2 regions of the Sphaerisporangium siamense genome follow, and region 2 is predicted to be linked to the other one. Evidence: riboswitches for the same ligand, from Rfam matches in the RefSeq annotation. Region 2 holds a riboswitch; the other holds the start of a gene.
What was found. A riboswitch is a leader RNA that binds a small molecule or an ion and turns the genes downstream of it on or off. The one in region 2 is predicted to bind glycine.
Positions count from the first base shown of each region.

Region 1: another riboswitch for glycine. It lies ahead of gcvT (glycine cleavage system aminomethyltransferase GcvT); the one in region 2 lies ahead of gcvP (aminomethyl-transferring glycine dehydrogenase).

Region 1 covers NZ_JACHND010000001.1:7,814,750-7,830,149, reverse strand. Annotated here, with positions in the region: gene BJ982_RS35400 (helix-turn-helix domain-containing protein) at 1-412, shown strand, start outside; gene BJ982_RS35395 (DUF397 domain-containing protein) at 414-605, shown strand; gene BJ982_RS35390 (LysR family transcriptional regulator) at 659-1,720, opposite strand; gene BJ982_RS35385 (MFS transporter) at 1,937-3,235, shown strand; gene BJ982_RS35380 (L-serine ammonia-lyase) at 3,273-4,649, opposite strand; gene gcvH (glycine cleavage system protein GcvH) at 4,762-5,151, opposite strand; gene gcvT (glycine cleavage system aminomethyltransferase GcvT) at 5,148-6,239, opposite strand; glycine riboswitch at 6,273-6,373, opposite strand; glycine riboswitch at 6,374-6,471, opposite strand; gene BJ982_RS35365 (gamma-glutamyl-gamma-aminobutyrate hydrolase family protein) at 6,546-7,241, opposite strand; gene BJ982_RS35360 (3-oxoacyl-ACP reductase) at 7,251-8,015, opposite strand; gene BJ982_RS35355 (aldehyde dehydrogenase family protein) at 8,044-9,387, opposite strand; gene BJ982_RS35350 (glutamine synthetase family protein) at 9,390-10,733, opposite strand; gene BJ982_RS35345 (FadR/GntR family transcriptional regulator) at 10,878-11,600, shown strand; gene BJ982_RS35340 (hypothetical protein) at 11,634-12,500, shown strand; gene BJ982_RS35335 (CsbD family protein) at 12,517-12,708, shown strand; gene BJ982_RS35330 (alpha/beta hydrolase) at 12,715-13,371, opposite strand; gene BJ982_RS35325 (nickel/cobalt transporter) at 13,403-14,932, opposite strand; gene BJ982_RS35320 (tetratricopeptide repeat protein) at 14,929-15,400, opposite strand, start outside.
Region 2 covers NZ_JACHND010000001.1:5,987,540-6,002,939, forward strand. Annotated here, with positions in the region: gene BJ982_RS27580 (hypothetical protein) at 1-258, shown strand, start outside; gene BJ982_RS27585 (hypothetical protein) at 326-1,261, opposite strand; gene gcvP (aminomethyl-transferring glycine dehydrogenase) at 1,377-4,238, opposite strand; glycine riboswitch at 4,404-4,529, opposite strand; gene BJ982_RS27595 (MerR family transcriptional regulator) at 4,720-5,337, opposite strand; gene BJ982_RS27600 (bifunctional nuclease family protein) at 5,493-5,963, opposite strand; gene ftsR (transcriptional regulator FtsR) at 6,095-6,772, opposite strand; gene BJ982_RS27610 (FHA domain-containing protein) at 6,785-7,291, opposite strand; gene BJ982_RS27615 (mannose-1-phosphate guanyltransferase) at 7,678-10,179, opposite strand; gene clsA (cardiolipin synthase ClsA) at 10,276-10,854, opposite strand; gene BJ982_RS27625 (class I SAM-dependent methyltransferase) at 11,021-11,629, shown strand; gene BJ982_RS27630 (acyl-CoA dehydrogenase family protein) at 11,713-12,894, shown strand; gene BJ982_RS27635 (gamma-glutamyl-gamma-aminobutyrate hydrolase family protein) at 12,916-13,602, opposite strand; gene BJ982_RS27640 (globin domain-containing protein) at 14,139-15,257, shown strand.

The sequences.
Region 1 (15,400 bases), 1.8 Mb from region 2:
GCGCGTTGCGAACCGCATGCAGCGGCAGTCGATTCTGTACCGTGACCAGCCGCCGTCTCTGAATGTGGTTATCGATGAGGAAGTGACGCGTGATCACATCGCTGACGCGAAGACTATGCGGGAGCAACTGCTTCACTTGCTGGAAGTGGCTGAGTATCCCCACGTGACGATCCAGCTCGTGCCCTACGCGGCGCGCCCGCACTGCGGCCTGATGGGTGGGTTCGTCATAGCCGAGCGAAACGGAATGTGCTATGCCGCATATACGGATGCCCAGCCTGTCGGCCGTACCTTCGACGATCGCCAGATGATCACTGATCTGATTCGGAAGTATGACGCAATCCGGGCTGAAGCCGTACCGTTTAAGGAGTCCGTCCGACTCATCGAGGAAGCGGTGAACCGATTTGACGCATGACATGAGCGGCGCGCAGTGGCGTAAGAGCAGCTACAGCGGGGATGCGGGGGAGTGCGTGGAGGTTGCGTCGAACATCTCGAACCTCATCGGTGTGCGGGACAGCAAGCTGCCGAGCAACCCTGTCGTGACGGTGAGCCCAGCTGGGTGGGCGGCCTTCCTGACCGGACTAAAGGACGACGCTGTCCGTGGCTGAAATGCCGGGCGTGGTCAGTTCCCTCGGTCGTTGAGGGGACTGACCCGTACGGGTCACGCGCTTGCGGCGTACAGGAGGTCGCGTAGGCCGGGGAGGTCTTCCCGGTCGGAACGCCAGACGAGGCGCAGGCTCAGGTCCGGGGTGGTCAGGGGAAGCCGGATGAGGGTGCCGTTCTTCAGGGAGTCGGATACGGCGAATTCCGGGAGTAGGGCGAGGCCGAGTCCTTGTTCGGCCCAGGCGCGCATCACCGCGACGCTGCCCGCCCGTACGCGTTCGGGGCCGGGGCCGATGATCCTGTCGGCGGCCATCCAGAAGGAGCAGGCGGGCACGTTGACCAGGAGGCGCTCACCGGCGAGGTCGCCGGGGACCACGTGGGCGCTCGCGGTCAGCAGGTGGCCGGGGGCGGCGACGAGGGCGAGCGGCACCGTGCCGACGTCCACGAACGTCAGCGGCGCGGGCGGGGCCGCGAATCCGAGGTCTCCCAGGGCGTCGCCGGCGTCGAGCAGCAGCGCCGCGTCCAGCCGTTCCGTGGCCACGGCGGCGAGCAGGTCGTCGCGGCTTGTGCCGGGGGTGACCTGAACCTCTGCGTCCGGGCGGCTTACTAGAAGCCTTTCGTCGCGGCTAGTGCCGGCGGTCACCCGAACTTCGGCGTCCGGGCGGCTTACAGGGAGTGGTTCGTTGTGGCTTGTGCTGGGGGTCGCCGGTACTTCGGTGTCCGGGCGGTGCGTGCCGGGCGGTCGGCCGTGGTTCGTGACGGGGATGGCTTCGCGGTCCCGGCGGCGTGCGGCGAGTCGGGTCAGGACGCCGGGTACGTGGGTGGCGGCGATCGTCTCCAGGGCGCCCAGGCGGAGTGCGCGGGCCTGGCCGGTGACTTCTCTGCGTGCTTGCTCGGCCTGGTCGAGCAGGCGGCCGGTCCAGCTCAGCAGCCGTTCGCCCGCTCCGGTCAGGCGCATGCCCTTGGGGGTGCGTTCGAACAGCGCCACCCCGAGCGACCTCTCCAGGGTGCGGACCTGCTCCGAGACACTGGAGGGGGACAGCTCCAGGGCGACGGCGGCGTCGGTCACCGTCCGGTGCCGGACGACCGCCTCGAACGTCCGCAACTGGCGTAGTTCCATGTCAGGACGAACTCACGCGGAGCGTTCGGAATTTCCGCACGAGTCCTGCGGCCGGGCCGGTGGAGGCGGCACGGCCGGGTCCGCACAGTGGACGGCATGACCACTGACACCTCCTCCCACGCGGACGCGACACCGGGCGCGGGGACAGGGTGGGGACACCCTACGAACGGAACGCGCCGAGTAACGGCCCGGCGGGGACGTCGCCCGGCCGTCCTGGTGGGCATCTCGCTCGGATATTTCATGGTGTTGCTGGACATGACCGTGCTGTCGGTCGCTGAGCCGGACCTTGCCGCGTCGCTGCACGCCTCGATGGCAGGGCTGCAGTGGGCCACCACCGGATACACCGTGGTGTTCGGCGCCCTGCTGCTGTCGGCCGGCGCCGTCGCCGACCGTTACGGCGCGCACCGCGTGTTCCGCGCCGGGATCGTCGTCTTCGGCCTCGTCTCGCTGCTGTCGGCGACAGCCCCGACCCTGCCCGTCCTGGTCGCGCTGCGGGCGGTCCTCGGCGCCGCCGGGGCCGCCTGCGTGCCCGCCTCGATGGCGCTGATCGCCTGGCTGTACCCGGACCCGGCAGCGCGCACCCGCGCCGTGGCGGCCTGGGCGGCGATCAGCGGTTCGGCGGTGGCGGCGGGGCCCGTCGCCGGGGGCCTCCTGGTGGACCTGGCGGGCTGGCGGGCCGTCTTCCTGGTCAACGTGCCGCTCACGGTGCTGGTGCTCGCGCTGACGGCGGGCCGGTCGATTCGCGCCCCGCGCGGCGACCGGCGCATCCACTGGCCCGCCCAGCTCGCCGTCTGCGCCGCGCTCGCGCTGCTGACCGACACGCTCATCGCCGCCGGCGCGCGCTCCTGGGCCCACGCGGCGATCTCGGGGACGGTCACGGTGCTGGCGGGCGCCGTCTTCGCGACCCTGGAACGGCGGAGTACGGCCCCGGTGCTCCACCGGGAGCTGCTGCGCGGGCGCGGCGTGCGGGTGACGCTGGCGGCGGGCGCGGCGGTCACCTTCGCCCTCAACGGGAACCTGTTCGTCCTGCCGTTGCTGTTCCAGCGCGAGCACGGACTCAGCGCCCTCACCAGCGGCCTGACCTTCCTGCCCCTCACCTTGCCGTTTGTCCTCAACCCACCGCTCACCGGCCGCATCGTGGCTCGCGTCGGCCCCCGCCCGCCCATCCTCGCCGGCCTCGGCCTGCTCACCGCGGGCGGCACGGCACTCGGCTGGGCCTCCTGGGCCGGAGCAGGTTACGGCTGGCACGCCGTGGGCCTGCTCCTCACCGGCCTCGGCGTCTCCTTCGCCCTCCCCGCCCTGGTCACCGCCATCCTCGCCACCGCCCCACCCGGCACGGCCGGAGCGGCCGGAGGACTCCTGAACGCCGTCCGCCAGACCGGCGCCACCCTCGGCGTCGCCAGCATGGGCTCCCTCGCCGCCCTCCCCAGCGGCACGGCGTTGTCGTTGCTCCTCGCCGCCGCGGTCTGCGCCGCCGCGGCCGTCTGGTTCGCCCGGGGGACGGCGGCCTCCTGATCGCGGGCCGCCGGCTTGCGGGGGAGAGGAGCGCCGGTCAGCACTCGATGACGTTGACGGCGAGGCCGCCGCGGCTGGTTTCCTTGTACTTGTCGAGCATGTCGCGGCCGGTGTCGCGCATGGTCTTGATGGCCTTGTCGAGGCTGACGAAGTGGCGGCCGTCGCCGCGGAGGGCGATGCGGGTGGCGGTGATGGCCTTGATGGAGGCGACCGCGTTGCGTTCGATGCAGGGGATCTGGACGAGGCCGCCGATGGGGTCGCAGGTGAGGCCGAGGTTGTGCTCGATGCCGATCTCGGCGGCGTTCTCGACCTGCTCGGGGGTGCCGCCGAGGGCCTCGGTGAGGCCGGCGGCGGCCATGGAGCAGGCGGAGCCGACCTCGCCCTGGCAGCCGACCTCCGCGCCGGAGATCGAGGCGTTCTCCTTGAACAGGACGCCGATCGCCCCGGCGGTGAGCAGGAAGCGGATGACGCCGTCCTCATCGGCGTTGGGGACGAAACGGTCGTAGTACGTCAGTACGGCGGGGATGATGCCGGCGGCGCCGTTGGTGGGGGCGGTGACGATGCGTCCCCCGGCCGCGTTCTCCTCGTTGACGGCGAGGGCGAACAGCGTGACCCAGTCCATGGTCTGCAGAGGGTCCTTCTCGGGGCTCTCGCTCTGCAGCCGCCGCAGCATCTGGTTGGCGCGCCGCTTGACCTTCAGGCCGCCCGGCAGCACGCCCTCCTTGGTGGTGCCGCGCCGGACGCACTCGGACATGACCCGCCACAGGTTGAGCAGGCCGGCGCGGATGTCGGCCTCGGTGCGGCCGAACGCCTTCTCGTTCTCCAGCATCAGCCCGGAGATCGACAGGCCGGTGTCGGCGCACTGCTTGAGCAGCTCGGCGGCGGTGGCGAACGGGTGGGGCAGCTCGGTGTCGTCGGCTTTGATGCGGTCGGCGCCGGTGGCGTTCTCGTCGACGACGAACCCGCCGCCCACCGAGTAGTAGACCTTCTCGCGCAGGGTGTCGCCCTCGGGGGAGAAGGCGGTGAACCGCATGCCGTTGGGGTGGTGCGGCAGCGAGACCTTGCGTTCGAAGACGCAGTGCTCGCCAACGACGAAAGGGATCTCCTGGGCGCCGAACAGCCGGAGCGTCCCGGACGCGCGCATCTCGGCGAGCCGCTCGTCCACGGTGTCCACGTCGACGAGCTCGGGCTTCTCGCCGGACAGGCCGAGCAGGACCGCCTTGTCGCTGCCGTGGCCTTTGCCGGTCAGGCCCAGGGAACCGTAGAGGATCACCTCGACGCGGGCCGTCTTCTCCAGGAGCCCGTCCTGCTTGAGTCCCCTGGCGAACTTGTGGGCGGCGGCCATGGGGCCGCCGGTGTGGGAGCTGGACGGACCTATACCGATTTTGAACAGGTCGAAGACGCTGATCGCCATTGATCTGTGCCCTTCGGAACGTGTGTGGCGAACCTTCGGAACATGTGACGAGAGAAGGGACGCTCCGGCGAGCGGTGGCCCGCCGGAGCCGCCAGGAGAGGGCGAACGAAGGTCAGGAGTCCGCGGTGGTGACGGTGGCGTACTCCTCGGCGGAGAGCAGGTCCTCCGGGGTGTCCTGGACGCGCACGCGGAACAGCCAGCCGTCGCCGTAGGGGTCGGAGTTGACCAGCGACGGGTCGTCCACGACGACCTGGTTGACCTCTATGACCTCGCCGCTGACCGGCGCGTAGATGTCGCTGACGGACTTGGTGGACTCGACCTCGCCCACGGCGTCGCCCGCCTCGACGGTCGCGCCCGCCTCGGGAAGCTGGACGAAGACGACGTCACCCAGCGACTCGGCGGCGTACGCCGTGATGCCCACGGTCACGGTGATGCCGTCCTCCAGGCCGGCGATCCACTCGTGCTCCTTGGTGTAGCTGAGCTCCTCGGGAATGCTGCTCACTTGCTCCTCCGGTAAAAAGGCAGGTCAACCACGTCGACCGGTTCATGGCTTCCACGGATGTCGACCGCGAGCCCCTCGGACACGTCCGTGTCCACGTAGGCCATCGCGATCGGCTTGCCGAGGGACTGCGAGGGTGCGCCGCTGGTGACCTCTCCAACGACGGTGCCGTCAGTCAGCCGTACCACGGGGTATCCGTGGCGTGGCACTCGGCGGCCCCGCGCGACGAGCCCGGTGAGGCGGCGGCGCGGCGGGATGTCCTTCAGCGGCGCGAGGGCCGCGCGGCCGACGAAGTCGCCGGGCTTGTCGAACCGTACGACGCGGCCGAGGCCCGCGTCGAAGGGAGTGAGCCCGGCGTTCAGCTCGTTGCCGTACAGGGGCATGCCGGCTTCGAGCCGGAGCGTGTCGCGGGCGGACAGGCCGGCGGGGCGCAGCCCGTACGCGTCGCCCGCCTTGGTGAGCTCCTGCCAGAGGGTGACGGCGTCGCCGGCCGCGACGAACAGCTCGAAGCCGTCCTCGCCGGTGTAGCCGGTGCGGGCGATGAGGGCCTTCACCCCGGCGACCGTGGCGGGCAGGCCGGCGTAGTACTTCAGCGAGGGCAGGTCGGCGTCGGTGAGCGTGGCGAGGATCTCCTGCGACCGGGGGCCCTGGACGGCGACCAGCGCGTACTGGTCGGAGCGGTCCTCCACCTCGGCGTCGAAGTCCGCCGACCGCTCGGTCAGCTCGGCGGCGACCTTGGGGTAGTTGGAGGCGTTGGCGACGACGAGGAACTCCTCCGCGGCCAGCCGGTAGACGATCAGGTCGTCCAGGACGCCGCCGTCGGCGGCGCAGATCATGGTGTAGCGGGCGCGGCCCGGCTCCAGGGCGGACAGGTGGCCGATCAGCGCGTGGTCGAGCGCCTCCCCGGCCTGCGGGCCGGTGACGAAGATCTCGCCCATGTGGGAGAGGTCGAACAGCCCGGCGGCCGTGCGCACCGCGTTGTGCTCGGCGGACTCGCTGCCGTAGCGCAACGGCATCAGCCAGCCGGCGAAGTCGGTGAGCGTCGCGCCGAGGCTCTCGTGCACCTCGCGGAGCGGTGTGGGTCTGGACATGATGCGCACCTCAGACAGGATTGGATGAGAGCATCCTCCCCCTCTGTCATCGGTGCCTGAGAGTTTCGCCCGGGTTTTGCCGGACTTTCACCTTCGGCGAGGCCCCCGGAGGGGACCTGCTTTCCAGAGATCACCTTTCCCGCGCGGTCCTTTGCCTTGTGAGGTTCGCGGGGAGGACTTGCTCCTTCAGGGGTCCTGACCGGATGTCAGGACTCTCTCCCGCACGGGATCATCGGTGTTCTCGACCACCCTACCAACGCACGCCCGCCTGTCCATGCCCACCGGGGTGGCGACAGGGGGGGCACGTCAGGCGGCGGCGGCCGACACCAGCGCTCGGAACAGGCGGGTGTCCTCGCCGGTCTCCGGATGCCACTGCACGGCGAGGGCGAAGGGCAGTTCCGGCAGCTCCACCGCCTCGACGGCCCCGTCGCCGGACGTGGCCGCGACCACCAGGCCCGCGCCGAGGCGGGCGACGGCCTGGTGGTGGTAGTGGGCGGTCCGGACGGGGTCGGCGCCGAGGACGTCGGCCAGCCTGCTGCCCCCCTCCGGGCGCACGGGCAGGTGGCCGTACCGGCCGGGGGCGGGGGAGTGGCCGTCGTGGCCGACCAGGTCGGGCAGGTGCTGGTGCAGGGTGCCGCCGAGGTGTACGTTCAGCACCTGCATGCCCCGGCAGACGCCGAGGAACGGCAGCCCGGCCTTCAGCGCCGCGGCGACCAGTTCGAACTCCGCCGCGTCGCGGAACTCCCTGATGTGGCTCGTGCGCGCGTGCGGCTCCTCACCGTATCGGGACGGGTCCACGTCCCCGCCGCCCGCGACGATGAGCCCGTCCAGCCGCTCCACCAGCGGCGCCGGGTCGCCCGCCGGAGGCAGCAGCACCGGCTGGCCCCCGGCCCGCGCGACCCGGTCGACGTAGTCGTACGGCAGCAGCGCCGCGCGGGCGTCCCACACGGTGAACGAGGCCCGCTCGACGTAGCAGGTGATCCCGATGACCGGCCGTGCCATGGCGCCCTCCTACAGCGGGGTCACGTACGCGCCGGAGATGCCGCCGTCCACCAGGAACTCCGCCCCGGTGATGAAGCTCGCGTCGTCCGAGGCCAGGAACGCGACCGCGGCGGCGATCTCGGACGCCTCGGCGAACCGCCCGAGCGGGACGTGCACGAGGCGGCGCTGGGCGCGCTCGGGGTCCTTGGCGAACAACTCCTGGAGCAGCGGCGTGTTGACCGGCCCCGGGCACAGCGCGTTCACCCGGATGCCCTCGCGGGCGAACTGCACGCCGAGCTCGCGGGACATCGCCAGCACGCCGCCCTTGGAGGCGGTGTAGGAGATCTGCGACGTCGCCGAGCCCATGACCGCCACGAACGACGCGGTGTTGATGATCGAGCCCTTGCCCTGCCGCCGCATGTACGGGATGACGTGCTTGCAGCACAGGTAGACACTGGTCAGGTTGACGTCCTGGACCCGCCGCCACGCCTCGATGCCGGTGGTCAGGATCGAGTCGTCGTCGGGCGGCGAGATGCCCGCGTTGTTGAACGCGATGTCCACGCTGCCGTAGGTCTCGAAGGCCGTCTCGAACATGCGGGCGACGTCCTCCTCGCTGGTGACGTCGGCGCGGACGAACAGGCCGCCCACCTCCTCGGCCGCCTTGGCGCCCGCGGCCTCGTCCACGTCGGCGCAGACCACCCTGGCGCCCTCCTCGGCGAAGCGGCGGGCCGTGGCGAGCCCGATGCCGCTCGCGGCGCCCGTGATCACGGCCACGCGGTCACGCAGTCGCTGCATGGTGAAGATCTCCTTGACGGGTCGTGCGTCAGTGCGCGATGAAGACGTTCTTGGTCTCGGTGAACGCGGCCAGCGCGTCGGGGCCGAGCTCCCGGCCCAGGCCGGACTGCTTGAAACCGCCGAACGGCGTCCAGTACCGCACCGAGGAGTGGGAGTTGACCGACAGGTTGCCCGACTCGATCGCCCGGGCCGTCCGCAGCGCGCGGCCCACGTCCCGCGTCCAGATCGAACCGGACAGCCCGTACACGGTGTCGTTGGCGATGCGCACGGCGTCCGCCTCGTCGTCGAACGGCACCACGCTGACCACCGGGCCGAAGATCTCCTCGGTGAACGCGCGCTCGTCCAGCGACTCGTGGGTGAGCACGGTCGGCGGGAACCAGAAGCCCCTGCCGGACGGGCAGGCGCCCTGGAAGCGCGGCGTGCCGGTGACGAACGAGGCCACCCGCGCGCGGTGCTCGGCGCTGATGAGCGGGCCGAGGTCGGTGCCGGGGTCCAGTGGGTCGCCCACGGTCAGGGACGCGACGGCGGCGCCGAGGCGGTCGAGGAACTCCTCCAGGACGGGGCGCTGGACGAGGACGCGCGAGCGGGCGCAGCAGTCCTGCCCGCTGTTGTCGAACACCGCGGACGGCGCGGTCGCGGCGGCCCGCTCCAGGTCGGCGTCGGCGAACACCACGTTGGCGCTCTTGCCGCCGAGCTCCAGCGTGAGACGCTTGACGGTCCGCGCGGCGCTCGCGGCGATCAGCTTGCCGACCTCGGTGGACCCGGTGAACACGATCTTTCGCACGTCCGGGTGCTCGACGAGGCGGGCCCCCGCGACCTCGCCCGCGCCGGGCAGGACCTGGAGCACCCCTTCGGGGATGCCGGCTTCCAGCGCCAGCTCGGCCAGCCGCGCGGCGGTGAGCGGAGTCCACTCGGCCGGCTTCACGATCACCGTGTTGCCCGCGGCGAGCGCCGGGGCGACGCCCCACGTCATGATCACCATGGGGAAGTTCCACGGCAGGATGACGCCGACGACGCCGAGCGGCTCGGCGAACGTGATGTCCACCCCGCCCGCGACCGGGATCTGCCTGCCGTGGTTGCGCTCCGGCGCGCCCGCGTAGAAGTGCAGCACGTCGCGGACGTTGCCCGCCTCCCAGCGGGCGTTGCCGAGCGGGTGGCCCGCGTTGGCGACCTCCAGGCGCGCCAGCTCTTCGCCGTGGGAGTCGACCAGCTCGGCGAAGCGGCGCAGCAGCCGCGCCCGGTCGCCGGGCGCGACCTCCCGCCACGCCGGGGAGGCCGCCTTGGCCCGCGCCACCGCGCGATCGGTCTCGGCCACGTCCGCGAGCTCGACGTCCGCGAGCACGTCCTCGGTGGCCGGGTTGATTATCTTCATCGTCACATCCGTTCGAAGCCCCGGAACATCTCCCAGTCGGTGACGGCCGCGTCGAAGGCGGCCAGCTCGACGCGGGCGTTGTTCGCGTAGTGCTCGACGACCTCCTCGCCGAGCGCGGCCTTGGCGATCTCCGAGGACCGCCACAGCGCCAGCGCGTCCCGCAGCGTCGCCGGCACGGTCTCCGCCCCCGCCGCGTAGGCGTTGCCGCCGAAGGGCTCCTCCAGCGGAAGCTCGTGGTCGATGCCGTGCAACCCGGCCGCGATCATGCCGGACACGGCCAGGTAGGGGTTCACGTCGCCGCCGGGCACGCGGTTCTCCACGCGCAGCGAGGGGCCATGGCCGACCAGGCGCAGCGCGCACGTGCGGTTGTCCACGCCCCACTTGACCGCCGTCGGCGCGAAGCTGCCCGGGACGTACCTCTTGTAGGAGTTGACGTTGGGCGCGTACAGCAGCGTGAACTCGCGCAGCGCGGCGAGCTGGCCCGCGATGAAGTGCTCCCCGACCCGGGACAGGCCGTGCGGGCCGTCGCCCGCCATCACCGGGTCGCCCTCGGGGGTGCGCAGCGAGATGTGGATGTGGCAGGAATTGCCCTCGCGGTGGTTCGGCTTGGCCATGAAGGTGATCGACATGCCGTCCTGGGCCGCGATCTCCTTGGCGCCGTTCTTGTAGATGCCGTGGTTGTCGCAGGTGGCGAGCGCCTCGTCGAACCGGAAGGCGATCTCGTGCTGGCCGAGGTTGCACTCGCCCTTGGCGGACTCGACGTACATGCCCGCGCCCTCCATGCCGAGCCGGACGCGGCGCAGCAGCGGCTCGACCCGGGCGCCGCCGAGCAGCGAATAGTCGACGTTGTAGAGGTTCGCCGGGGTCAGGTCGCGGTACGCCTTGCCCCAGGCGTCCTCGTAGCTGTCCCGGTAGACGACGAACTCCAGCTCGGTGCCGACGTAGGCCTTCCAGCCACGCTCGGCGAGCCGTCCGAGCTGCGCGCGCAGGATCTGGCGCGGCGAGGCGGCGACGTCGCCGCCGTCCTCCCAGAGGACGTCCGCCATCAGCAGCACCGTGCCGTCCTGCCAGGGCACCCGGCGCAGCGTGGACAGGTCGGGCCGCATGACGAAGTCGCCGTAGCCGCGTTCCCAGGACGACATGGCGTACCCGTCGACCGTGTTCATGTCCACGTCCACGGCGAGGAGGTAGTTGCACCCCTCGGCGGCGTGCTCCAGCACCTGCTCCAGGAAGTACCGGGCGGACAGCCGTTTGCCCTGGAGGCGTCCCTGCATGTCGGTGATGGCGAGGAGCACGGTGTCCACGCGGCCGGCGGAGACGTCGTCACGCAGCTCGTCGACGGTCAGCACGGCGCTCCCTTCCTTCAAAAGTATGGAATCAGACCATTGCAGGCATGCAAGCACCCGCCGCGCCCTGGCGTCAACGGTTTCGCCGAGCCGTCCCGACAAATGGACTAATATCAAACCATTGACCTGAGAACGGGAGGCGTGATGGCGGAGCCGCAGCTCGTCGCGGTCCTGCGGCCCGTGCGGGCGGGCAACGCCTTCGAAGAGACCGTCGAGCGGCTGCTGCAGGCCATCAAGCTCGGCGTCGTGCCCACCGGCGACAAACTGCCCCCCGAACGCGAGCTGGCCGGCCGGCTCGGCATCAGCCGCGTCACGCTCCGCGAGGCCATCAAGGCCCTCCAGGACGCCGGGTACCTCGACGTGCGGCGCGGACGCTACGGCGGGGCGTTCGTCCTGTACGAGCCGCCGCCGCCCGGGCACGGCGACCTGCGCCGCGCCGTCGCCGCCATGGGGCCCGCCGAGCTGGCCGACGCGCTCACCTTCCGCATGGCCGTCGAGTGCGGCGCCGCGCAGGTGCTGGCCGCCGCCCCGCTCACCGGCGAGCAGCGCGCCACGCTGACCCGGCGGCTCGCGGAGGTCGGCGGCGCCGCGCCCGCCGACTACCGGCGCCTCGACACCGCCTTCCACCTGGCGATCGCCGAGCTGACCGGCTCACCGCTGCTCGCCGCCACCTGCGCCGACGCGCGCCTGCGCGTGACCGACCTGCTCAACGCGATCCCGGTGCTCGGCCCCAACATCGACCACGCCGCCGCCCAGCACGCCGCCATCGTGGACGCCATCCTCGCCGGCGACCCCGAGGCCGCCAGAAGGGCCGTCGCCGAACACTTGGAGGGAACCGCCGCCCTGTTGCGCGCGTTTCTCGCCTGAGGGGGGCCGTAGCATCGGTGATGGGGGATGCACGTGGGAGTCTGGTTCCAGCAGCGGATCATCGACACCGGACGTCTGCCGCTGTTCTGCTTCCTGGTGGCACTGATCGTCACGTTCCTGTTCACGCGCGTCAACGTCCGGCTGATCCGCGCGCGGATCGGCTGGTTCCGTGACGTCAGCGTCGGCGACGTCCACGTCCACCACGTCGTCTTCGGCGTCGTGCTCATGCTCCTCGGCGGGGTCGCCGGGCTCGTCGTCGCCGGGCTCTCCTCGGGCTGGTACGCGCTGACGGCCGGCCTGTTCGGCGTCGGCGCCGCCCTCGTGCTCGACGAGTTCGCCCTGATCCTGCACCTGCGCGACGTCTACTGGACCGAGGAAGGGCGGGCATCGGTCGACGCCGTCTTCGTCGCGGTCGCGGTGACGGTGCTCCTGCTGCTCGGCATGCGCCCGTTCTCCTTGCCCGACCCCTCCCACGTCGGGCGGTGGCCCGCCGTGCTCTTGCTGACCGCCGACCTGTTCCTCGCCGTGGTGACGCTGCTCAAGGGCAAGATCTGGACGGGGCTGGCGGGGCTGTTCGTGCCGGTCCTGCTGATCTTCGGGGCCCTCCGGCTCGCACGCCCCGGGTCCCCCTGGGCGCGCTGGCTCTTCGCGCCCGGCGCGCGCCGGCCACATCCGGTCAAGATGGCGAGGGCCGAGCACCGCGAGATCCGCTGGCGCCGGCCCGTGATCAGGGTGAAGATCGCCGTGCAGGAGTTCGTCTCCGGCCGCCACGACCTGCCCTCCGCGTGGCCGCGCGCCGATCGGGGCAGGACGTCACCCGCCACGACCTGGGGTGATGTGGCCGCGCGCATCATTTCCGATTCCGAGGGGAGTGGGCGGGGGCACAGTCCACCGAAGTGACGGAGGCGAACAGCCGATGGGCCTGCTGGAGAAGTGGAAGATGCGCGAGCTGAAGGCCAAGGCCAAGCGACGGCTCGGCGCGACCACCGGGAACCGCACCCTGGCCGCCGAAGGCCGCACCGAGGAGGCCGAGGCCCGGCTTCTGCAGACCGAGACCCGCATCAAGGAGACCGCCGCCGAGATCCGCGAGAAGTACGCCCGGCGCTGACCGCGTTCAGACCGGGAGGGCGGTCTCGGCGAGGACGGTGAGGAAGGACGCGATGACGGTTCGGACGTCGTCGCGGGTCAGGTCGACGTCGTGGTCGCCGGCGGTGAGGTAGGTCGTCACGGGGTGGCCGGAGGCCAGCAGGGCGTTGCTCAGGTCCAGCGCCTGCGCCGGGGGCACCACCGTGTCGCCGGTCCCGTGCACGAGCAGGACGGGGACGCCGTTGCCGACGTGGTTGGCGGGAGTCGCGTCGGCGGTGACGTCGTCCAGCGGGGTGGGGACGTGGCCGAGGAGCCGCGTCCACGGGCCGCCCGCGGCACGGGCCTCGGGCCAGTCGGCGGCGAGCGGGTCGACGGGCGGCGAGATCGCGATCACGCCCGCCACGTCGTCGGGGGCGTCGATGCCGCGCAGGCCGAGCTGGAGCGCCAGGTGGCCGCCGGATGACCGGCCGCCCACCAGCACCGGCGCCCCGGGCCGCTCCGCCCGCGCCGTACGCGCGGCCTCCCGCACGTCGTCCAGTTGCGCGGGCCAGGTGGCCTCGCCGCTCAGCCGGTGCGTGGCCGTCACCACGTGCAGCCCGTGAGCGGAGAGAACCTCGCGCGACCGCTCACTCGCGTGGCGCTCCGCCCACGCACCCCCGTGTACCCACACCAAGGTCGCCCCCATAGCGACGATCTTAGGGCCCCGCCCCGCACCCTCAGACCGCGCCGGCGAAGCCGCGTACGGCGAGGCCGGCGCCCAGGACGACGACCATCGTGGCCGTGCCCACGGGGGTTAGGCGCGCCAGGCGCGCGGCGAGCCCGCGGCGGGCGGTCGCCAGGCGGTTCAGGCGGGACGAGAGCTTGACCAGCAGGAATCCGACGGCGGTGAGCGTCGCGGCCATGCCCAGACCGTAGGCGGCGACCAGCGCGACGCCGAACCAGGTGCGGCCGAGCGCCATCGCGCCGAGCAGCACGATCAGCGCCGACGGGCTCGGCACCAGCCCACCCGCCACCCCCAACCCGATCAGCCCGGAACGGTCCCCGCCGCCGTGCCCGTGCCCATGGCCGTGCCCATGCCCATGTCCATGTCCGAACCCGTGTCCGAACCCGTGTCCATGGCCGTGTCCATGGCCGTGTCCATGGCCGTGTCCATGCCCATGGCCGTGGCCGGACCCGTCGGTGCGGCGGGTCCGGATGGCGGACCAGAGGAGGCGGAGGCCGAGGGCGGCGATGAGGAGGCCGCCGGCGACGCCGAGCCAGGCCAGGATCGAGTCTCCGGCCAGGCTGGAGAACGTGCTGACCAGCAGGCCCACCACCAGCACCCCCGCGGTGTGCGTGGCCGTCACGGTCGCGCCGACGACCAGGGCGTCGCGCGGCCGGCCACGCCGCCCGGCCAGGTAGGCGGCCATGACCGTCTTGCCGTGCCCGGGGATCAGCGCGTGCCCGGCGCCGAGGACCACCGCCAGCAGCACGGCGAGCAGTCCGAGCGGCACCGTCAACGCGGAGGCGCCGACGAGGCCGGTGAAGATCCGGTCGAGCCCGGCGAGCAGATCCCCGAACGGGCCGCCGATCCCGAGCGTCGCCGAGGCGTCGAACCGGGGTGCGCCGGGCCCGGTCTCCGAGTCGCCCGGCCCGGGAGCGGCGTCCCGGGAACGATCAGGTGAGGCGACGGCGTTCGACGGTGCCACGCGCAGGGTGACCGCGCGCTGGTCGAGGGCGCCCGACAGCAGGTCCCGCGGGTAGGCGCGCAACTCGCGGCTGACGCTCTCGGCGGGGACAGGTGGACGGTCGAGCCGTACGCCGTCGGCGGCGGCGGTGATCTCGCGCCAGCCGATGCGGTCGCCGAGGAAGGAGTCGGTGAAGGACACCGACGCGGCGGCGCGCGCCGGCGCCCACAGGGAACAGGTCAACCGGCTGGTCTCCAGCCCGCCCTGACCGGGTTCGTAGGCGAACGCGGCCCGGCCGACCCGCCACGGGACCGCCGTGCCGTCCACGACCAGGCGCTGATCCCCGGCGAGCGCCGCGCACGTGGTCGCGGCGTGGGCGGCGCGTTCAGCGGGGGAGGCGTCCCCGGACCCGTCGGCGTCCACGGACGCCCGGGCCTGCAGCGTCGGCAGCTCGGCGTAGTCCACGACGGCCGTGTTCTCGACCCGGCCGGGCAGCACCTTCAGCCCGTCGTAGTGGTTGACGGTGAAGTTGCCCAGGGGATGGGCCGCCACCACGGCGGCCAGAACGATCGCGATCACGAGAACCTCGCCAGGGCGGGCAGGGTGGGGTCGAAGCGGGCATTGCAGGCCTTGGACCGGGAGAACGAGGGGGACGGGTTCCGGCCGAGGGCCTGTTCGATCACGCCGCGGTGGTGGAGGAGCAGCGCGTTGCACCAGCCGGTGGAGGTGGCCTCGCGCGCGTACCGGAGGGCCTCGCGGGAGCGGCCGTCCTTGTGCAGCGCCCAGGCGAGCGCGTCGGCGGCCGCGAGGTTGGGGTTGCGCGCGTACTCGGCCCTGGCGTGCCGTACGGCCACGGCGGCGGAGCCGTGGTCGGCCTCGAACTCCGCCCAGGTGAGGTCGTCGCGGACGCCGTTCACGCGCATCAGCTCACGCTGGGCGCGCAGCAGCTCCCACGCGGCGGCGGGACTCCTGCCGAGCCGCTCCAGCACCTCGCCGTACTCGACGACGTGCTGGGGGAGGGGAAGCCGGGCGACCACGGCGGCGTAC
Region 2 (15,400 bases):
CGCGCGGCGGTGGCCGCCCAGAACGGGCATCCCGACGGCTACGCCCCGCCCTACGGCGGCCCGCAGCCCGCGCCGGGCAATCCCCCCTCGCAGCGGGTCGACCCCTCGCTGCCGATCGCGCTCGGATCGCTGGGCATCGGCGTCCCGCTCACGGCGATCGCCGCGGCCGGCGCCGGGCCCGGGGGGCTGTTCCTGGCCTGGACGGGCATCGTTCTCGTCAACATCGCCGCCGCCCTGGGCCGCCGCAAGGGCCGCTGACCCGGCGCGAGGGGCCCCCGGGCTGAACTCTGGTCCGGGAAGGGCCTCTGCGGGCGCCTGGGGCCGCTCAGCCGGTGGTGTGCCCGCCGCCCGGGGTCGCGCCGCCGGCCGCCGCGCCGTCCCCGGCCGTGTACCGCTCCCCCGCCTCGTCCTCGCCCTCGTCCGGTAAGTACTCGCCGTCCGGGGCGTCGTCGGCGAAGGCCGCGTCGTCGCGGGCCCGGCGCAGGCGCACCTGGGCCGCGACCTCCTCGTCGGGGTGGCCGAGGCCGTAGTCCCACACCGTGGCGGCGTCGGCGTCCCTGCCGCGCAGCGGGAGCACGCGGGCCAGCAGCTCGATCGCCAGCGCCGTGCCGTCGGGGTCGCCGGCCTCCTCGGCGGCGGAGGCGAACTCGCCGCACGCCAGGTCCAGGTGGGCCATGCCGAGCAGCACGCGCAGCCGCCCCTGCTCGGCGGCGTCCGGCACCTGCAGCGCCTCGGCGGCCACGTCGGCGGCCTCCCCCGCCGCGCCGTCCTCCAGCAGCCGCCCGGCCAGGAGCTGGGCGGCCCGGGAGCCCACCACGGGGTCGCCGGTGGCCAGCGCCGCCCGCAACGCCGCCTCGGCCGCCGATTCGTCGCCCTGCCGCTCGGCGATGCGCGCCAGCGCCATGTGGGCCGCGGGCAGGTAGGCCGGGGTCCCGAGGCCGATCACCGCCTGCCAGGCGGCGCGCGCCTGGTCGCCGAGGTCCTCCTCCTCGAACCCGCGGGCCAGCAGGCAGGCCGCCTGGGCGGCGTACTCCGGGTGGCCGGTGGCCAGGGCCGTGCGGGCCGCGGCCCTGGACCCGGCGACGTCGCCGCGCCGCTCCAGCACCACGGCCAGGCCGACGGCGGCCTGGGCGCGGTCGGCCCCGCCGTCGTCGGCGGCCAGTTCGGCGAAGATCTCGGCCGCCGCGTCCAGCTCGCCGTTCTCGGCGAGCCGCCGCGCGTCGTCGATCCGCCGGCCGGAGTCCACCTCGTGCGCCGCCATCAAGACCTCTTCTCCGCGTGGGGGGAGTGGGGGGAACCGCGGGTCTCGCGACGCGGAAGGCGCCGTCGCGCGCGACATATTATGCCGATCGGGACGGCCTCCGGGGCGGCGTACGTCAGTCCTCGTAGGCCTCCAGCGGGGGGCAGGAGCACACCAGGTTGCGGTCGCCGTAGGCCTGGTCGATGCGGCGGACCGGCGACCAGTACTTGCCCTCGCGCAGCGCCGGGACGGGGTAGGCCGCCTCGGTGCGCGTGTAGGGGTGCTTCCAGTCGTCGGCCACCAGGCAGTCGGCGGTGTGCGGGGCGCCCCGCAGGGGGTTGTCGGCGCGGTCGTAGGCGCCGGAGGCCACCTTGGCGATCTCGCACCTGATCGCGATCATGGCGTCGCAGAAGCGGTCCAGCTCGGCCAGGTCCTCGCTCTCGGTGGGCTCGATCATCAGGGTGCCCGCCACCGGGAAGGACATGGTCGGCGCGTGGAAGCCGTAGTCGATCAGGCGCTTGGCGACGTCGTCGACGGTGACGCCGGTCTCCTTGGTGATCTGGCGCAGGTCCACGATGCACTCGTGCGCCACCAGGCCCTCGCGGCCGGTGTAGAGCACCGGGTAATGGGGAGCGAGCCGGCGCGCCAGGTAGTTGGCCGACAGGATGGCCTGCTCTGTGGCCGCCGTGAGGCCCTCGCCGCCCATCATGCGCACGTAGGCCCACGAGATGGGCAGGATGCCCGCCGAGCCGTACGGCGCCGCCGAGACCGGCCCGACCGGCCCGCCGTCCCGCAGCGGGTGGCCGGGCAGGTAGGCCGCCAGGTGGGCGCGCACCGCGACCGGGCCGACGCCGGGGCCGCCGCCGCCGTGCGGGATGCAGAAGGTCTTGTGCAGGTTCAGGTGGGAGACGTCGGCGCCGAACTCGCCGGGCTTGGCCAGCCCGACCAGGGCGTTGAGGTTGGCCCCGTCGACGTAGACCTGGCCGCCGGCCTCGTGGACGCGCGCGCAGATCGCGGTGATCGTCTCCTCGTACACGCCGTGCGTGGAGGGGTAGGTCACCATGATCGCGGCGAGCCGGTCGCGGTGCTTGCCGATCTTGGCGTCGAGGTCGGCGAGGTCCACGTTGCCCTGGTCGTCGCAGGCCACCACGACCACCCGCATGCCGGCCATGACGGCGCTGGCGGCGTTGGTGCCGTGCGCCGAGGACGGGATGAGGCACACGTCGCGCTCGAGGTCGCCGTTGTCGCGGTGGTAGGCGCGGATGGCCAGCAGGCCGGCGAACTCGCCCTGGGAGCCGGCGTTGGGCTGCAGCGAGACCGCGTCGTAGCCGGTGACCTCGGCCAGCCAGCGCTCCAGGTCGCCGATGAGCGCGAGGTAGCCCTCGGTCTGGTCGGCGGGCGCGTAGGGGTGCAGGCCGGCCAGCTCGGGCCAGGTGATCGGCTCCATCTCGGTGGTGGCGTTGAGCTTCATCGTGCACGAGCCGAGCGGGATCATCGACCGGTCCAGCGCGATGTCCTTGTCCTGGAGCCGGCGCAGGTAGCGCAGCAGCGCGGTCTCGGAGCGGTGCGCGCGGAACACCGGGTGGGCCAGGTACTCGGTGGAGCGCAGCAGCTCGGCGGGCAGCGCGTCGGAGGCGGCGGTGTCCACGTCCTCCAGGACGACGCCCTCCAGGCCGAAGGCCTCCCAGACCGCGGCCAGGTGGCCGCCGGTGGTGGTCTCGTCGCAGGCGACGCCCACGTGGTCGGCGTCCATCTGGCGCAGGTTGATCCCGCGGGCGCGGGCGGCGGCCACTACCTCGCCGGCCCGGCCGGGCACCCGGGCCAGCACCGTGTCGAAGAACGCCTCGTGGACGACCTCGACGCCCGCGCCGCGCAGCCCGGCGGCCAGGACGGCCGCGTGCCGGTGGACGCGCTGGGCGATGCGCCTGAGCCCCTCGGGGCCGTGGTAGACGGCGTACATGCCGGCGATGACGGCGAGCAGGACCTGGGCGGTGCAGATGTTGCTGGTGGCCTTCTCCCGGCGGATGTGCTGCTCGCGGGTCTGCAGGGCCAGGCGGTAGGCGGGGCGGCCGTCGGCGTCCTGGGAGACCCCGACCAGGCGTCCGGGCATCTGCCGCTGCAGGCCCTCGCGGACGGACATGTAGGCGGCGTGCGGGCCGCCGAAGCCGAGCGGGACGCCGAAGCGCTGGGAGGAGCCCACGGCGATGTCGGCGCCGAGGAGGCCGGGCGACTCCACCAGGGTGAGGGCCAGCAGGTCGGCGGCGGCGACCACCAGCGCGCCGCGGGCGTGCGCCTCCGCGGCCAGGGCGCGGAAGTCCTTGAGCCGGCCGCTCGCGCCCGGGTACTGGACCAGGACGCCGAACAGCTCGCCCTCGGGCAGCCCCTCGGACAGGTCGGCCTCGGCCAGCTCGATGCCGAGAGGCTCGGCGCGGGTGGCGAGCACGGCCTTGGTCTGCGGGAGCGCGTCGGCGTCCACGACGAACACCGGGCTCTTGGCGCGGCCCGCGCGGCGGGCCAGCGTCATCGCCTCGGCGGCGGCGGTGGCCTCGTCCAGCAGGGAGGCGCCGGCGACGTCCAGGCCGGTGAGGTCGGCGATCACGGTCTGGAAGTTGAGCAGGGCCTCCAGGCGGCCCTGGGAGATCTCGGGCTGGTAGGGGGTGTAGGCGGTGTACCAGCCGGGGTTCTCCAGCAGGTTGCGCCGGATGACGGCCGGGGTGATCGTGTCGTGGTAGCCCAGGCCGATCATGGTGGTGAGCACGCGGTTGCGGGCGGCCAGGGCGCGCAGCTCGGCGATGGCCTCGGTCTCGCTCGCCGCCAGGGGCAGGTGCAGCGGGCCCTCGGCGCGGATCATGCCGGGCACGGCGACGGCGACCAGGTCGGCGACGGAGGCGTAGCCGACGGCCTGCAGCATGCGCGCCTGCTCGTCGTCGGAGGGGCCGATGTGCCGCGTGGCGAAGGGCGGTGCGGACAGGTCGCGAAGCGGTGACCGATCGGTCATGGGTGCCCTCCTGAAGGGGTAGAGACCGGGCGCGTGGCGCGCTCGTGTGCCGTCTCCCCCTCTGTCAGCGCGGCGGGTGCCACGACCTGAGAGCTTCACCCCCCGCGGGGGGCTTGCACCGTCGGTGAGGCACGCCTGGCGGGCATGCCTGCTTTCCAGAGTCGCCTCGTCCGCGCGGTACGTGGGCCTGAGAGATTCCGGGGAGGTTGCTCCTTCGGCGCCCGGGCCAGCGGGCCGGCGCCGCGGCCGCGGCGCCTGCTCGTGCCCTCGGGTCTCTCCCGCGCGGGGTCGTAAGCCTTGAACCAACTGTACCCGCCCGTCCCGGCCGGGAGGCTACCCCAGTACCGCCCCGCCACGCGGGCGCGCGCGGGCGCCGGGTTCGCCGTACGCGGCCCCACACCGCGACCCCGCGAACCCGGGGACCGTCCCTGCCGGTCGCCGCCGATCCCCCGCCGGTTCCGGCCGGGGGGACGGCAGCCGGTCAGCCCGTCCTGCGGGCCTTCCTGCGCCGAGCCAGCTCGTCACCCGGGTGGTCCTCCGCGGTGGCGGCCGGCTCCACGCGTTCCCCCGGCAGCTCCGCCAGGGTGCCCTCGACCTCGCGCCAGACGCCGCCGAGGGCGATGCCGAACACGCCCTGGCCGCCTTCCAGCAGGTCGATGACCTCGTCGGCCGAGGTGCACTCGTAGACGCTCACGCCGTCGCTCATCAGCGTGATCTGCGCCAGGTCGTTGACCCCGCGCTCGCGCAGGTGGTGGACCGCGGTGCGGATCTGCTGGAGCGACACCCCGGTGTCGAGGAGGCGCTTGACCACCTTGAGCACGAGGATGTCGCGGAAGCTGTAGAGCCGCTGCGAGCCCGAGCCATGGGCCGGCCGCACCGACGGCTCGACGAGCTGGGTCCTGGCCCAGTAGTCGAGCTGCCGGTAGGTGATGCCGGCCGCCGAGCAGGCCGTCGGGCCGCGGTATCCCACGTCGGCGGGCAGCGACGCCGGCCGCTCGTCGAACAGCAGGCCCTGCTCTCCCGCGCGTTCCCGCGCCGACCGGCGCTGGGCCGGATCGTGCTGGCCGGCCGTCTTTCCCTCGCCGCTGCTGACCGCCACTGCGGACCTCCGGCTTTCTCTCATCCCACGGCCTGATCTGGGGGTTCGTGAATTACAACCGTGGTTTCCCTTGCACCGTAGGACCGGTGCGATGCTCAGTCAACGATCCCACCCGGCGCGTCGTGAAGCGTAAATGCCCGATATGGCGCACTGGGCTAACCCGCACGGCCGAAGTCCTCCGGGGTGATCGTGTCCAGGAACTCGCGGAACTTCTCGACCTCGTCCTCCTGGTCGTCGGGGATGATGACGCCGGCCTCGCGCACCACGTCCTCGCTGGCGAAGATGCTCGTGCCGGTGCGCAGCGCGAGCGCGATCGAGTCCGAGGGGCGTGCGCTCACCTCGACCCCGTTGGAGAACACCAGGTCGGCGAAGAAGATCCCGTCGCGCAGCGCCACGATGTTGACCGCCTGCAACCGCACGCCGAGGGCTTCGATCACGTCCTTGAACAAGTCGTGGGTGAGCGGCCGCGGAGGCGGCTCCTCGGCCTGTGCCAACGCGATGGCCGTGGCCTCGGTCATGCCAATCCAGATCGGCAGATATCGCTCACCCTTCGCCTCCTTCAGAAGGACGATGGGCTGGTTGGTGGGCATCTCCACGCGGACCCCCACGACCTCCATCTGCAACACACGCGGCTCCGTCCCATTGGGTCACCGGCCCGCTCCGGGCCTGCTCCCTTACGGCTCTCAGCTCGCGGCGTGACCATCGCCGCAAAATTCAACGTAACATCCTCCCACCCCGAAATGTCCGGGCGGCTCCGTCACCGGCCGAGAATGCCCCGCAGACCGGTCCTCACCAGGGCGGTGCGCAGTTCCTGGAGCAGTCCGGAGATCTCGCGGGCGGTCTCCTCGGCCTGGCCGGCGGCGCCGGGGGCGCGGCGGCGCATGAGGGGCGCGACGGCCTGCTCGACGAGGCCGGCCTCGCGCTCGGCGGCGGCCCGCAGCGCCCGCAGGTGGCGGGGGTGCAGGCCGAAGCGGGCGAGCGCGCCGCAGGCCCTGGCGACGGTCAAAGCCTCGGCGTCGTACCAGCGGGCGACCGGGGTGACCAGCCCGTAGTCCTCCAACTCGGCGAGGGTCTCCTCGTCCAGGCCCGTGGCCTCCAGCAGGTCGGGGCGGGTCAGCCTGACCTCGGGCGCGGGAGGGTCGCCGACGGGGCGCGGGCCGCCGAGCGGCGCGTCCTGCGGGTCGGCGGTCATCAGATGGTCCTTGATGACGCGCAGCGGCAGGTAGCGGTCACGCTGGGCGGTGAGGATGTAGCGCAGGCGCTCGACGTCGGCGTGGGTGAACTTGCGGTACCCCGAGGGCGAGCGCTGGGGCTCGATGAGCCCCTCGCCCTCCAGAAAGCGGATCTTGGAGACGGTGACGTCGGGGAAGTCCGCCCGGAGGATCTCCAGGACCTCCCCGATGCTCATGAACGCCCGGGCGGCCTGCGCGCTCATCACCGTCCCACCTCACCCACGCGTGAGGAACACCAGCCGGAACTTGCCGATCTGGACTTCGTCACCGCCGGTCAGGGGGTGCTCCTCGATGCGCTCCCGGTTGACGTAGGTGCCGTTGAGGCTGCCGACGTCGCGGGCGGTGAAGTAGTCGCCGCGCCGGTAGAACTCGGCGTGACGGCGCGACACCGTCACGTCGTCGAGGAAGATGTCGCTCTCGGGGTGGCGGCCCGCGGTGGTGAGATCGCTGTCGAGGAGGAAGCGGCTCCCGGCGTTCGGCCCGCGCATCACGACCAGCAGCGCCGTGCCCGGAGGCAGCTGGTCGACGGCCGCGCGATCGGGTAGGAGCGTCTGCCCCGTCGTCTCCGAGTCCATCGCCTCGATCCCGCTGAGGGAGATCGTGGAGGTGGTGTCCCCCACCGGCGTGCTCTCGGGACGGCTCAGCGGCGACCCGCAGCGTGAGCAGAAACGGGCGTCCTCAGGGTTGGCATTGCCGCACTGCGTGCAGTAGACGCTCGGCATCGATCGGCTCGGCCTCCTACCGCGAAGTCGCGGCGACGGTGCTCTGGGCGGCGTGCCTCGGGTCTTCGCTTCTCATGGTGTCAGACTGCGAATGCCGCAACATACGCTGATGAGTCGCAAAGGTCAAGATGAGGGCATGCTCGCGGATTCGGACATACTAGTGGGGCTCGCTCGGGCTCTCGCTACGGGGGGCTGGCGGTGCTCCTGACGGCGCTCGCCGTGCGCGCCGCGTCCACGATGTTCCGCTTCGCCCCTTCCTCACTCCTGCCCGGCTCGCCACGCCGGTCCAAAGCTACCGCCCGCGCCGCCCTGTGGTCCATGCGCCGCGCCGTTCGAATGTGACCGGAAACGACGGTTTCGCGGCGGATCGCCCCCCGACCGCGGGGTCAGGTGCCGACCGCGTGCTCGACCACGCGGGCCCAGCGCTCCAGGAGGGCCTGGGCGACGTCCAGGTCGTCTCCCTCGGCCCACAGGTGGGTGACGGCCTCGGAGGGGTCGGGCAGGATGAGCGCCCACCCGCCGTCCTCCTCGATCACCCGCACGCCGTCGGTGGTGTCCAAGCGGTGGCCGTCGGCGGCCTCCACGACCGAGCGCATGACGGCCCCCTTGGCCGCCCACGGGGTCGGGACGGTGCGCTTGAGCATCTTGGCCTGGGGGATGCGCGCGTCGATCTGGCTGAGGGAGAGCCGCGTGCGGGCCACGAGGCCGAGCAGGCGCAGGAACGCGGCCAGGCCGTCCACGGTGGGGGCGAACTCCGGGACGATGAAGCCGCCGCGCCCGTCCGCGGCGAAGATCAGCTCGGGGTCGGCGGCGGCGGAGGTGAGGGCGTCCAGGGCCGTGGAGGTCCACTGCACCTGGGCGCCGTGGAAGCGGCACACCTGCTCGGCGACGCGCGTGGTGGTCACGGGCAGGGCCACCCGGCCGCCGCGCCGCTCGGCCGCCACCAGGTCCAGCACGACGAGCTGGGCGCGCTCCTCGCTGATGAGCTGGCCCATCTCGTCCACCAGGGAGATGCGCTCGCCGACCGGGTCGAAGCGGACCCCGAAGGCGGCCCGCGAGGAGCCGACGAGCTCGGCGAGCCGCTGCAGGTCCCTGCGCCGCTCGGCCAGGGTCTCGGTCGGCGAGAACTCGTCCAGGCGGTTGTTGACCGTGAGGACGTCCACCCCGACCCGGCCGAGCAGGCTGGGCAGCACCAGGGCGGAGGTGCCGCCGGCGCAGTCGACCACGACCTTCATCTCGGCGTCCCTGACGCCCGACATGTCCACCCAGCGCAGCAGTTCGCGGGTGTAGTCCTCCACGGCCCTGGCCGGGAAGCTCAGCTCGGCGATCTCGCCGGGGAAGGCGCGCCGGAACTCCTGGCGGGAGAAGACCCGCTCCAGTTTGCGCTGGGCGTTCTGCGACAGGTCGGCGCCGTTCTCGTCCATGAAGACGATGTCGACGCTCTGCGGGTCGCCCGGGGTGGTGCGCAGGGCGATGCCGCCCGAGGCGCTCTCGTTGGAGGTGTGGAAGCGCGCGACGGGCAGGGGCGCGGCCTCCAGGTCCAGCACGTTGATCGCCCCGGCGTTGAGCGCGCTGATCACGGCGCGCTTGAACGCGCGGGCGGCGCGGGAGGCGTCGCGCGAGGTGATGACCGAGGCGCCCTTCTTCAGGGTGGTGGCGTAGGCGCTGGCCAGGCGCACGCACAGCTCCGGGGTGATCTCGACGTTGACCAGGCCCGAGACCCCGCGCGGGCCGAACAGACTGCGCTGGCCGCGCGACTCCCAGATCACGCTGGTGTTGACGACCGCGCCCGCCTCGATGGTCTTGAACGGGTAGATCTTCACGCCGGAGGAGACGTACGCCTCGGCCTCGATCACGCACTCGTCGCCGACGACGGCGTTCTCCTCGATCCGGGCGCCGGTCATGATGTCGGTGTTCTTGCCGATGACGCAGCCGCGCAGGTGGGCGCTCGGGCCGATGTAGACGTTGTCGTGGACGACGGCGCGGTGCAGGAACGCCCCTTCCTTGACCACCACGTTGTCGCCGAGGACGGTGTACTCGCGCAGCTCGGCGCCGGCCTCCACCTTGGCGTACCCGCCGATGTACAGCGGGCCCTTGAGGATGGCGTCAGGGTCCACCGAGGCGCCCTCGGCCACCCACACGCCCGGCGACATCTCGAAGCCGTCGGCGTCCAGCCGCACCCGCCCGGACAGGGCGTCGGCCTGGGCCTTGAGGTAGCTCTCGTGGGTGCCGACGTCCTCCCAGTACCCGGCCGCGACGTAGCCGTACAGCGGCGCGCCGCGGGCCAGGAGCTTGGGGAAGACGTCGCCCGACCAGTCGACCGGCGTGCCGGCGGCGACCTCGTCCAGGACCTCGGGCTCCATGATGTAGACGCCGGTGTTGACGGTGTCGGAGAAGACCTGGCCCCAGGTGGGCTTCTCCAGGAAGCGCTGCACCCGGCCCTGCTCGTCCACGATGATGATGCCGAACTCCAGCGGGTTCGGCACCCGCTTGAGGCCGATGGTCACCAGGGCGCCGTTGCGCTCGTGGAACCTGATCATGTCGGTGAGGTCGATGTCGGTCAGGGCGTCGCCGGAGATCACCAGGAAGCGCTCGTCGCGCAGCTTGTCGGCGGCGTTCTTGACGCTGCCCGCGGTGCCGAGCGGGATCTCCTCGGTGGCGTAGTGCAGGCTCATGCCGAGCTCGTCGCCGTCGCCGAAGTAGTTGCGGACGAGCGCGGCCAGGAACTGCACGGTCACGACGGTCTCGGTGAACCCGTGCCGCTTGAGCAGGCGCAGCACGTGCTCCATGATCGGCCGGTTCACCACGGGAAGCAGGGGTTTGGGTTGGTTGGCGGTCATCGGCCGCAGCCGAGTCCCCTCTCCGCCCGCCATCACCACGGCCTTCACGAATCACCCTCCGGAGGTAGCGTCACGGTGGGCACGCGGCCGCGCCGACGCGGATGATCGCGGTGAGATGCCGCGCGGGCGGGCCACCCGGTGCGATCATGCCCGGCCCGCCTCCTCGATGAGCCGGCGTCCCTGAACCACGTACAGCGCCCCCGCCCACCAATACAGACCTGTTCCCCAGATGGCGAAGGCCCATCCCATGATCCGGGCGGCGTCGGCGTACCAGCCGGCGTGGGAGGCCAGGAACAGCAGCGGGAAGGCGTACAGCAGGCCGGCCGTCGCCGCCTTGCCGAGGAAGTGGACCGGCAGGGCCGAGCCCAGGCCGTGCCGGCGCAGGACGGGCACGCCGAGCAGCAGCACGAGGTCCCTGCCGAGCAGGAGCGCGGTCAGCCACCACGGGATGACCTCGCGCGCGGTCAGGCCGATCAGCGTGGCCAGGATGTAGAGCCGGTCGGCCAGCGGGTCGAGCAGCCGGCCGAGCCTGCTGGTCTGGTTGAAGGCGCGGGCGAGCTTGCCGTCGAGCCAGTCCGACAGGCCCGCCGCCATGAGCAGCGCCAGGGCCCAGCCGTCGGCCTTCGGCCCGAGCACGAGCCACAGGAACACCGGCACGCCGAGCAGCCGCAGCATGCTCAGCACGTTCGGAACCGTCCAGACGCGGTCCTCGGCCGATCTCACCGGTTAGCTCCCCTCCCGCCGAACCTGCTGCCGACCCTACCCGGGGCCGGGCGCGGGGTGGCGGGGCGGGGACGGCCCCTCCTTCCCAGGGGCGAGGCGGGACCCCCGACGAGATCGGCCGATCGGGGGAAGCGAGCACCCCCCGGGGTTCTCTAGGGTCGGAGGCATGGCCGATGACGTCGAGGACGCCAATGACACCGCCCTGTTCTTCCGGCAGTTCGTGCGCTCACCCACCACGACGGGCGCGGTGGCGCCGAGCTCCCTGCGCCTGGCGCGTGTGGTGTCGGCGCCGGTGCCCGAGCGCGGCGACCCGGTGATCGTCGAGCTCGGCCCGGGCACGGGCGTGTTCACCGGCGAGATCCAGCGCCGCCTGGCGGGACGGGGCCGCCATCTGGCCGTCGAGATCAACCCGTTGCTGGCCGCGCGGCTGGCCCGGCGCCACCCGGGGGCGACGGTCGTGGTCGCCGACGCGGCCGAACTGCCCCGGCTGCTGGCCGAGCACGGCCTGGACCACGCCGACGCGGTGGTCAGCGGGCTGCCGTGGGCGGCCTTCCCCGGCGCGCTGCAGGACCGGCTGCTCGGGGCGATCAGCGACGTGCTGGTGAAGGGCGGGGCGTTCACGACCTTCGCCTACGTGCACGCCCGCGCGCTGCCGCCGGCCGTGCGGTTCCGCCGCCGGCTGCTGGAGACGTTCGAGGAGGTCGTGGCGGGCCGCACGGTGTGGGGCAACCTGCCGCCCGCGTTCGTCTACCACGCCAGGCGGCCGCGCGGCTGACCCCTCGCCCGCGGGGCGGGCGCCGTTCTACCATGGCGCCCCCGACGGGTCCCAGGGGACCAGAGAGTTACGGAGAGATCGCCGTGGACTTCACGCTTCCGGACGGCGCCGAGGCGGTAAGGCGGGGCGTCGCGGCCGTGTGCGCGCGCTACGACATGGACTACTGGCAGCGGTGCGAGGCCGGGAAGCGCTGGCCCGAGGAGGTCTGGGCGGACCTGGCCAAGGGCGGCTGGCTGGGCCTGGCGGTGCCGGAGGAGTACGGCGGCGGCGGGCAGGGACTGCTGGAGCTGGCCGTGGCCACCGAGACGCTCGCGGCCTCGGGGGCGGCGGGCGGGTCGGCGTTCACCTACGTGCTCACCCCGGGGTTCGGCGCGCTGACCGTCGCGCGTCACGGCTCGGCCGCGCAGCGCGCCGCGCTGCTGCCGGGCATGGCGGACGGCGAGGTCGAGACGTGCTTCGCGCTCACCGAGCCCGACGCCGGGTCCAACTCGCTGGCGATCTCGACGTTCGCGCGGCGCGACGGCGGCGAGTTCGTGATCAACGGGCAGAAGGTCTGGATCACCGGGGTCCAGCGGGCCGCCTGGATGCTGCTGGTGGCCAGGACCGTCCCGGCGGCCGAGGCCAGGCCGCGCACCCACGGGCTCACCGTGTTCCTGGTGAACGTGCCCGACGCGGTGGCGCGCGGACACCTGACCTACCGGCCGATCCCGAAGATGGGCGCCAACACCACCCCGTCGAACATGGTCTTCCTCGACGACCTGCGGGTGCCGGAGCGTGACGTGCTCGGGGAGGTGGACCAGGGGGCGGCCGTGCTGTGGGACATCCTCAACCCCGAGCGGATCCTGCTCGGCGCGAGCGCGCTCGGCGGCGCGGAGGTGGCGCTGCGGGTCGCGGTGTCCTACGCCAAGGAGCGGGAGGTCTTCGGCCGCCCGATCGGCGCCAACCAGGCGATCGCCTTCCCGCTGGCGCGGGTGAAGGCCCAGATCGAGCTGGCGCGGCTGATGCTCTACAAGGCGGCCTGGCTGTTCGACCAGGGGCTGCCCTGCGCGACCGAGGCCAACATCGCCAAGCTCGCCGCCTCGCAGGCGGCCTGGGAGGCCGCCGACCACGCCTTCCAGACCCACGGCGGGATGGCGTTCTCGCTGGAGTACCCGGTGGCGCGGCTGCTCGCGGACGCCAGGATCGGCAAGGTGGCGCCGGTCACCGAGGAACTGCTCCTCAACTACCTGGCCACCCAGGTCCTGGGGCTGCCGCGCGGCTTCTGAGCGGCGGACGCCGCCCCGCCGTCAGGCGAGGGCGGCCTCCACCAGCGCGTTCACCAGGCGGTTGTCGTCGCCGCGCTCGGGGTGCCACTGGACGCCGACGCAGAACCGGTGGCCCTGCAGCTCCACGCCCTCGACGATCTGGTCGTCGGCCCAGGCGATGGCGATCAGCCCGGCGCCGAGCCGCCGCACGGCCTGGTGGTGGGGGGTGGCGACCTCGATGTGGTCGCCGATCGCCTTGCCGACCTTGCTGGACACGCTGACCTGGATGACGTGCGGCGCCGTCTGGCCGTGCCGGTCGTGGTGCACGGCCTCGGGCAGCCACCGGATCAGCGAGCCGCCGAGGGCGACGTTCAGCACGTGCATGCCGCGCGCCACGCCGAGGACCGGGACGCCGGCCTCGATGGCGGCGTTGGCCAGGGCCGTCTCGAACCGGTCGCGGCGCGGCTGCGGCTCCTCCACCCGCTCGTCCCACTGCTCGCCGTAGAGCGCGGGGTCGACCTCCACGCCGCCGGCCAGGATCAGCCCCTGCAGGCCGCGCACGTAGCCGTCGACGGCTCCGAGGCTCAGCGGGGGGATCAGCACGGGCGCGCCTCCCGCCTTGTCCACGGCCTTCGCGTAGGCGGGGGGCGAGATCGCGGCCTCGCGGACCCAGGTGCCCCAGCGGGCGGCGTCGAAATATGTGGTGATACCGATAAGCGGTCGGGGCATGCGTTCTCCAGGGGCTCGCGCACGGTAGTGCCGCCCTGCGGCGGCACCCAGCCCAGTAGCGGTGGCAGACCCCATCATGGCGCAGAACATTTCCGGTATGTCGCGTATCCCGGGTATCAGTCCCGTCTCACCGGCCTCAGCAGCCCCACCCGTCACATCACCATCACCGGTCCCCGCGCGCCCGGCGCGGCGCCGCCGCAGGAGCGGACGGACCAGAAACGGATTCACGATTTCTCACGACCGCGACGCGTGGCCGCGTGAATGGCCACGGCGAAGACGAATGCGACTCTCGTTTTCCCGGGCTGTTTTTTCGCCGTCCCGATCCGCCATTACGGAGAATCAATGCCCAATTACGAACAGTTCGCTTTCCCGTCACCTTGTGGTGAAACGGTTGTGACGCTCATGACGGAATGGAAGACTCCATTTCGAGCGATCGGCCGAGCCGGGGCCGCCGGACGCTCACCGACCCGGACCCGTCAGGAGGTGGCACGACAAGACCGGAGCGTGATTCCGGTCTATTAGGGTGGCGTCGATAGATGTCGTTGAATCCGCGTCTCGTCAAGGAAAGCTTCTCGGAGATCGAGCCCGTCATGGGCAAGGCCGTCGCGTACTTCTACGGACGGCTGTTCGCCGAGAGCCCCCATCTGCGGGGGCTCTTCCCGCCCGCCATGGACGTCCAGCGGGACCGCCTGTTCGGCGCGCTCACCCGCGTCGTCTGGAGCCTGGACAGCCTTGACGGCCTGCGCTGCTACCTCGGGCAACTCGGCAGGGACCACCGCAAGTACGGCGTGATCGCCGAACACTACACCGCCGTGGGCAACGCCCTGCTGGCCACGATCCGGCGCTTCGCCGGAGACGGCTTCACCCCCGAGGTCGAGGCCGCCTGGGCCGCCGCCTACACCGCCGCGGCCAACATGATGATCGAGGCCGCCGAGGCCGACGCCGGGACCTCCCCCGCCTGGTGGACGGCCGAGGTCGTCGACCACGAGACCCGCGCCCCCGGCGTGGCCGTCCTCACGCTGCGCCCCGGCGCGCCGTTCCCCTTCACCCCGGGCCAGTACGTCAACGTGCAGACCAGCCGCTGGCCGAGGGTCTGGCGCACCTACTCCATCGCCAACGCCCCCCGCCGCGACAACACCCTGCGGCTGCACGTGCGCGCCGTCCCCGGCGGCTGGGTCAGCACCACCCTGGTCTCGCGCACCCGCGTCGGCGACGCCCTCCTGCTCGGGCCGCCCGTCGGCACGATGGCGCCGCCCGGCGGCGACAACCCCCGTAACGTGCTGTGCGTGGCGGGCGGCACCGGCCTCGCCCCGCTCAAGGCCGTCATCGAGCACGTCATCGCCTCCGGCCGGCGCCCCAACATCCACCTGCTCTTCGGCGCCCGCACCGCCGCCGAGCTGTACGACCTCGGCGACCTCATCCGCATGGAGGCCGAGTACCCCTGGCTGCGGGTCGTGCCCGTGGTGTCGGCCGAGCCCGCCTACGACGGCATGCGCGGCACGCTCCCCGGCGCCGTGCGCCGGTTCCACTCCTGGACCGAGCACGAGGTGTACGTGTGCGGCCCGCCCGCCATGGTCAGCGAGACCGTGCGGCTGCTGGAGGACGACGGCGTGCCCCCCTCGCGCATCCACCGGGATCCGGTCCGCGACCCGTGAGCGCCGCCGGGGGCGGGCAACCAGATATCGGAGGACGATCCGGGCGATCTGCCTACCAAATCGCCGGGAGCCCGGCGGGAGCCCCGGCGACGTGACACGATGATGCCGATCCGCGCGCAGCGGCCGACATATCGGCCGGGCCG